Frankia alni ACN14a: one gene and its partner. The protein of the gene in region 1 interacts with the protein of each later gene in a pairwise test. Links are inferred from orthologs where the notes say so. Each region holds a gene or a part of one and is shown on either strand. Other genes may lie near its edges.

Evidence for each region. The genes of interacting proteins can lie anywhere in the genome.
Region 2: the proteins of secG (region 1) and secA interact in binary tests that used the Escherichia coli proteins (3 or more experiments, as listed by UniProt). The link is inferred for Frankia alni ACN14a from one-to-one orthologs.

The regions. Positions count from the first base shown.
Region 1 is NC_008278.1:4,972,219-4,975,616, forward strand. What follows is about bases 543-3,254. They hold secG (preprotein translocase subunit SecG), read right to left. Parts: upstream 2,158-3,254; coding sequence 1,927-2,157; downstream 543-1,926. Other genes in these bases: FRAAL_RS20040 (ABC transporter substrate-binding protein), read right to left, coding at 543-1,930; tpiA (triose-phosphate isomerase), read right to left, coding at 2,583-3,254. In the rest of the region: more of FRAAL_RS20040, read right to left, coding at 113-542; more of tpiA, read right to left, coding at 3,255-3,398. UniProt on the Escherichia coli protein: Subunit of the protein translocation channel SecYEG. Overexpression of some hybrid proteins has been thought to jam the protein secretion apparatus resulting in cell death; while this may be true it also results in FtsH-mediated degradation of SecY.
Region 2 is NC_008278.1:1,407,525-1,411,702, reverse strand. The notes cover bases 205-3,696. They hold secA (preprotein translocase subunit SecA), read right to left. Parts: upstream 3,369-3,696; coding sequence 405-3,368; downstream 205-404. Other genes in these bases: FRAAL_RS05715 (GNAT family N-acetyltransferase), read left to right, coding at 3,688-3,696; FRAAL_RS05725 (Rv3235 family protein), read left to right, coding at 205-310. Also shown: more of FRAAL_RS05725, read left to right, coding at 1-204; more of FRAAL_RS05715, read left to right, coding at 3,697-4,178. UniProt on the Escherichia coli protein: Required for protein export, interacts with the SecYEG preprotein conducting channel.

The DNA.
Region 1 (3,398 bases):
GTCCCTCCGGGTACGTCCTGGGGGGAGTGTAGGCCGCCACGGCCCAACGTGGATGCACCGACCACCCCAACTCGGCCATGCGCAGCCGGGACGATCATGGACGGGTCGGGCGTCATCCGGATCCGAGCGACACGGCGGACGGATCGGCCGTGCCGACGGACGGGACGATCGCGAACGTCGTGACCCCCGCGCTGTGGAACTCGGGGGCGTGCACGACCGCCAGCGGGATCACCGCGGCGCTGCCGACGACCGTCTGCTCCAGCGCGCCCCACGAGGCCGCCGCGGTGGTCTCCGAGGTGGCCCGCAGGGCGGCGTCGAGCTGGCGGGAGGCGTTCGGATCGCGGTAGCCGCCGTCGGCGGGCCGCGGTCCGAGCCAGTCCTCGTCCAGCAGCGGCTGGAAGACCGTGCGCCCGGCGTCACCGAACCACGCCGGGGTGATCGTGGACAGCGCCAGGTCCCAGAACTGGCCGGTCGGCTGGTTCGCCGCGGCGGCGAACCGCGCACCCGTGCGGATCCGCACGTCGAGGCGGACGCCGGCGCGGGCGAACGCGGTGCGCAGCGCCTCGGCGACTGCCGCGTCGGTGGCGCTGTCCGTGGTGAGCAGCGACAGCGCCGTGACGGGGCCGCCGGGAGTCTGGCTGAGCGCCTCCCGGCAGCGGGCCGGGTCGCCGAGGCCGGCGGGGCTCGGGAAGGGGTCGGCGTCGTGGTAGCCGGTCATCGGCTCCTGCAGCAGGCCGCCCGTGGTCGAGGCGAACTCGGGGCCGCCGAGGGCCGCGGCCAGGCTCACCCGGTCCACGCAGTACGGCAGCGCCTGGCGGATGACCGGTTCGCGCAGCGCGGCCGCGGACGGCCCGTCGAGGCCCACCGTGAGCGCCAGGGTGGACCCCACCGGGTCGACGACGAGGCGCGGATCCTTGGCCTTCGCCAGCTCCGCGGCCCGGCCGGCCGGGAGTTCACCGTCGAGCGCCATGTCCGCGTCGCCGCGTTCGAGCTGCTGCTGCATCTGTTCGGGGGTCAGCCCGTCGGTGATCGTGATGTGGTCGGGCAGCGCCCGGCGGATGCCGTCCGAGGAGGCGCTCCACGACGGGTTGCGGGCCAGCCGGTAGCCCGGCGTGGCATCGTCGTCCGGGGCGATGGTGAACCGGTAGGGCCCGTCGGAGACCAGGTTGCGCAGGTACTCCGGTGAGTCGGGCGGGTAGGCGAGCGCCTCCAGCGGCACCGGCGACGCCGCCGGCAGGGCCAGCACGTCGACGAAGTCATTCACCGGGGCGAGCAGGTGGAACGCGACGGTGTCGTCGCCGACGATCTCCACCCCCTCGATGGTGCTGCTCTCGACGAAGGCGGCGGCGTCCGCGACCGGGGTCGCCGCGAGCTCGGTGCAGAACTCGCGGAAGCCGACGACCGTCGCGGCGAAGTAGCCGCGCAGCGGGGAGGGGTCCGGCGGCACGCACAGCCGCTTGAGGCCGCGGGCGACGTCGTTGGCCGTGATCCGCCGCTGGTTCGGGGTGTCCCAGCGGGCCGCCGACCGCAGCCGGACGGTGTAGACCAGCCCCTCCTCGGTGACGATCGGCGCCCCGGCGGCCAGGTCGGGCCGCGGGACCGTCGACTTCGCCGGGTCGGCGTCGGCGGGATAGCTGTAGAGCTGGCGGGTGACGAGGCGGGTCACGGCCTGCTCGCCGGGCTGGTCGGCCCAGCCCGGGTCTCCGCTGGGCATCTGCTGGGCGACGATGCGCAGGGTGCCCCCGGGCTTGGCGGCCGGCGGGGTCGTGGCGGCGGCCGTCGGGGTGGGGCTGGTGGGGGCGGCGAGGCGGCCGGAGCCGCCGGAACCGCCGCTGCAGGCCGCGACCGCGACGGCGAGCACGGCGGCGAGCGCCGCGAGTCGGGATGCCGCCGCCCTGCGGGGGCGCCGGCGCGCACGCGGGGCGTTCAATTCTTCAGCAGCAGACCGAGACCGATGATGCAGACGAACCACACGGTCCCGACCAGGACGGTCAGCCGGTCGAGGTTCTTCTCCACGACGGAGGAACCCCCGAGCGACGAGGACACTCCCCCACCGAACAGGGTGGACAGACCGCCGCCCTTGGCCCGGTGCAACAAGACGAGCAGGATCATCAGAATACTCGCGATGATCAAGGCGATCGACAGACCGACCGTCATTCAGACCAGCTCCTGCTCCTCGGCAACCTGCGCCTGCCAACAACGTGGGTGGATCCGGCGACCGTCGGGGGGCAGGCGGTATCGGCACACGTCGTCATGCGACAATATCCGCCCGCGCCGGCCAGACCTCGCCGGAACCGGCACCGTGAGGGGCCAGGCGCGTGACCGGGTGTACGGCGGGCAGCCGCGCACAGAACGGCCCGGCCGGCCGATTCTCGACGGTTCCGCCAAGGTACCGCACCCGCCCGCCCGGACCGTGGTGACGCACCCCGCCGGGTGCGGGCGATGCGCCGCCGGGTCCGGCCGGGGGGCGAGCGTTGCGCGCGTCGAGATCTGGCACCGCGCCCCGACGACGAGAGCCCGGCGGGGTTCACCCCCACCGGGCTCTCGGTGCGACTGCCCCGTCGGGGCTCGGTGCGGCTGCCTCAGGCGGGCGGGCCGCTGCGCACGATGCCGACGAACTCCTCGGCGACGAGGCTGGCCCCGCCGACAAGCCCGCCGTCGACGTCGGGCATGGTGAACAGCTCGCCGGCGTTCGCCGCCTTCACCGAGCCGCCGTAGAGGACGCGGATGCCCGCGGCCGCCGCGTCGCCGTAGAGCTCGGCGAGCTTCCCGCGCACGGCGGCGCACATGTCCTGGGCGTCCTGGGCGGACGCCGTGCGGCCGGTGCCGATCGCCCACACCGGCTCGTAGGCGATGACGATCGTCGCGGCCTGCTCGGCGGTGATCCCGGCGAGCGACCCGGCGAGCTGGCCCAGCACGTGCTCGACGTGGGTGCCGGCCGCGCGGATCTCCTCGACCTCGCCGACGCACAGGATCGGCGTGATCCCGGCGGCGTAGGCCGCCTTTGCCTTCGCGGCGACCAGGGCGTCGTCCTCGTGGTGGTCGGCGCGGCGCTCGGAATGGCCGACGACGACGTAGGAGCAGCCGAGCTTGGCCAGCATCGACCCGCTGATGTCGCCGGTGTGGGCGCCGGAACCGTGCTGGGAGAGGTCCTGTGCGCCGTAGCCGAGCGCGAGCTTGTCGCCGTCCACCAGCGTCTGGACGCTGCGCAGGTCGGTGAACGGAGGAATGACGACGACCTCGACGGTCTCGAGCTCCGCGGGCTTGAGATCGAAGGCGATCTTCTGCACCAGCGCGATGGCCTCAAGGTGGTTGAGGTTCATCTTCCAGTTGCCGGCCACCAGTGTCCGCCGCCCGGTGCCCTTGTCCTTGCTCACGCTGTTCTTACCCTTCTCGGT
Region 2 (4,178 bases), 3.6 Mb from region 1 along the record:
CGCGCCCGCGCGGGAGGCCGCGGTGATCGTCGTCCGGGCCATCGTCGAGGCGCTCGGCGGCGTGCGTCCCGTGGCCCACCTCGCCGGATGGACGACGCCCAGACTTCAGCACGATCTCGAGCGCATCGCCGCACAGCTCGGCGACCGCCGCCGCCGCGGCCAGGTGCGCAGTGTGCGGGTGAGCGAACCGCGACCCGGCGTGGCCGAGGTGTCGGCGGTGATCAGCCGCGGCGCGCGGGCGGCGGCGCTGGCACTGCGGATGGAGGCCGCCGGCGGCCGGTGGCGGGTCACGACTCTGCAGGTCGGCTGACCGCGCGGCGACCCGGCGCCGGCTTGTCGGCCGTCGGGCAGCGGGGTTGCCCGCCGTCCGACGGCCGAGACCGAAAGTGCTGGTAGCGCGTTTCCTACTCGGCCTCGGCGTTGCGCCGTGCGGGATCGCCGTGGCACCGCTTGTACTTGCGACCCGAGCCGCACGGGCAGGGCGCGTTGCGAGCGGGGCGGGCGCTCGCCCCCGCCGCCGACCCACCGGCGGGCCCACGGGCCGCTCGAGCCGCACCGCCAGCGACTGGCGACTCGGCACCCGAGTCCAGGATGGTGACTGGTCCGGCGCCGCCGTCGACCGACGGCGCGGTGTAACGGAGCCCGCCGGTCGGACGGCGCGGCTCCAGGCCCTTGACGAAGACCGGCGGCGCGGCAGGCGGCGCCGGCGCGGCCGGGACCTCTGGTGGAGTCCGGCGCGCGGCCGCCCGGTCGTCCTCGGCAGCATCCGGCAGGGCCAGGGGCGCGACCGCGGCGGGCAGGGCGGCGGCTCCCGCGGGGGGCGCCGGAGCGACGGCGACGTTCTCCGCGGGCGCCGCCTCGGTCTCCTGGCCGGCGATCTGGACCTCGACGTTGAACAGGAGGCGGACGGACTCCTCCTTGATGCCCTCCATCATCGTCTGGAACATGTCGAAACCCTCGCGCTGGTACTCCACCAGCGGGTCGCGTTGTCCCATCGCCCGCAGGCCGATGCCCTCCTGCAGGTAGTCCATCTCGTACAGGTGCTCGCGCCACTTGCGGTCCAGCACGGCGAGCACGACTCGCCGCTCCAGCTCACGCATGATCGGCTCGCCGTCTGCACCTTCGCCGAGGTCGAGCTCGCGGCGGTCGTAGGCCTCCTGCGCGTCGGCCTGCACATCCTCCAGCAGGTGATCGGTGGTCAGCCCGTCGCGGTCGTCGGTGTCCGGTGCCTCCACGCCGACCGGGTAGAGCTGGCCGAGCGCGGTCCACAGGGTGTCGAGGTCCCACTCCTCCGGGTAGCCGTCGGCGGTGGCACCGCGCACGTACCCCTCGACGGTGTCGTCGACGAAGTGCCGCACCTGCTCGTGCAGGTCGGCACCGTCGAGGACCTTGCGGCGCTCCTCGTAGATGACGGTGCGCTGCTTGTTCATGACCTCGTCGTACTTGAGGACGTTCTTGCGGATCTCGAAGTTCTGGCCCTCGACCTGGGTCTGAGCCGACCGGATCGCCCGCGTCACGATCTTCGACTCGATCGGGACGTCCTCGGGGATGTTGAGGCGATCCATGATCCCCTCGACGGCGGCCGCGTTGAACAGCCGCATGAGATCGTCGCCCAGGGAGAGGTAGAACCGCGACTCGCCGTGGTCGCCCTGCCGGCCGGCACGACCACGTAGCTGGTTGTCGATGCGCCGGGACTCGTGCCGCTCGGTGCCGAGCACGTAGAGACCGCCGGCCTCGACCACGTCCTCGTGTTCGGTCTTCACCGACTGGCGGGCCTTCTCCAGCGCCTCCTGCCAGGCCGCCTCGTAGTCCTCGGGGGTCTCGATCGGCGAGAGCCCGCGCTGACGCAGCTCGGCCTGGGCGATGAACTCCGGGTTCCCGCCGAGCATGATGTCGGTACCGCGGCCGGCCATGTTCGTCGCCACCGTGACGGCGCCCTTGCGGCCCGCCTCGGCGATGATGGTCGCCTCCCGCTCGTGGTGCTTGGCGTTGAGGACCTCGTGCGGCACGCCCCGCTTGGTGAGCTGCTTGGACAGGTACTCGGACTTCTCCACGCTCGTGGTGCCGACCAGGACCGGCTGGCCCTTCTCGTGCCGCTCGGCGATGTCCTCGACCACGGCGTCGAACTTCGCGATCTCGGTCTTGTAGACGACGTCCGGCTGGTCGTTACGGATCATCGGCTTGTTCGTCGGGATCGGCACCACGCCGAGGGCGTAGATCTGGTGGAACTCGGCCGCCTCGGTCATGGCGGTACCGGTCATTCCGGAAAGCTTGTCGTAGAGCCGGAAGTAGTTCTGCAGGGTGATCGTCGCGAGGGTCTGGTTCTCCTGCTTGATCTCGACCTTTTCCTTGGCCTCGATCGCCTGGTGCATTCCCTCGCTGTAGCGCCGCCCGTGCAGCACCCGACCGGTGAACTCGTCGACGATGAGGACCTCGCCGTCGGTGACGATGTAGTCCTTGTCCCGCTTGTAGAGCTCCTTGGCCTTCAGCGAGTTGTTCAGGTAGCCCACGAGCGGCGTGTTCACCGACTCGTACAGATTCTCGATGCCGAGCTGGTCCTCGACCTTCTCCACGCCGGACTCGGTGATGGCCACCGTCCGCTTGCCCTCTTCGACCTCGTAGTCGACGTCGCGCTCCAGCAGGGGGGCGATCCGGGCAAACTCCGTGTACCAGCGGGTCGGGTTGTCCGCCGGGCCACTGATGATCAACGGCGTGCGGGCCTCGTCGATGAGGATCGAGTCGACCTCGTCGACCACCGCGAAGTTGTGGCCGCGCTGGACCAGCTCGTCGGCGCTCCAGGCCATGTTGTCGCGCAGATAGTCGAACCCGAACTCGTTGTTCGTGCCGTAGGTGATGTCGCAGGCGTACTGGGCGCGACGGACCGGGGGCGGCATCTGCGGGTGGATCACCCCGACGGTGAGGCCGAGGAAACGGTGGACGCGACCCATGTTCTCGGCGTCACGCTGGGCGAGGTAGTCGTTGACCGTGACGATGTGCACGCCCTTGCCCGCCAGGGCGTTCAGGTAGGCGGGCAGGGTGGAGACCAGCGTCTTGCCCTCACCGGTCTTCATCTCGGCGATGTTGCCGAGATGAAGCGCCGCGCCGCCCATGATCTGCACGTCGAAGTGCCGCTGGCCGAGCGTGCGCCGGGCCGCCTCGCGGACGGCGGCGAATGCCTCGGGCAGCAGGTCGTCGAGGGACTCCTTGCCCTCCGCGACGCGCTGGCGGAACTCGTCGGTCATGCCGCGCAGCTCACCGTCGGACAGCCCGGTGAAGTCGTCCTCGATCAGGTTCACCTGCTCGGCGATCGCCTTGAGCTTGCGCAGAATCCGGCCCTCGCCGGCACGCAAGATCTTGTCTAGAACCACGGGCGAAACTCCTCCGGCAGGCATGTCGGCGAGGCACCGACCCCACGATGCTAGCCCCTGGACCGTCCCCCACAACATCCATCCGGACGCGGTTCCTCCAGCCGCGGTCGGCAACGGGCTGTACGAGGTGGGGACGGGTGCCGACGCCCGGGCACGGGGATTGCGTGGACACAAACGAGCAGGACAACGGGGCGATGGCCCGGCGCCCCGCGATGGCGTCATCCACTCCAACGTCCGGGGGCCCCGCGGGGTGCCCGGGCGGGTGGACGGGGGTACGCCGCGTGCCGGCGGTGAACCGGGAGCCGGTAAAAGGAGAGACATGCCGTCTCTCGAACCAGCGGAGATCACCGCCGGCCGCCTGCATCTGCGCCCGTGGCGCCCGTATGACATCGACGCCGTGTACGAGGCCTGCCAGGATCCCGAGATCGGGCGATGGACGCGGGTGCCCACGCCCTACGGACACCAGCACGCAGAGGACTTCGTGGCCAGGCAGGCCCCCGCCGCCTGGGCGAACGGGACCGGCGCGTCGTTCGCAGTCGTCGACGCCACGACCGAGCAGCTGCTCGCCTCTGTCGCCCTGGTGGACATCACCGAGCAGGGCGACGCCGAACTCGGCTACTGGTGCGCGGCGCCGGCCCGCGGGCAGGGCGTGACCTCACAGGCGGTGGCGACCGTGACCCGCTGGGGCTTCGGGGCCCTGGGACTGGACCGGATCGGCTGGCGGGCCCTGGTCGGCAACACCGCGTCCCTCCGGGTGGCCGAGAAATGCGGATTCACGCTGGAAGGGACCCTGCGACACGCCGTGGTGTC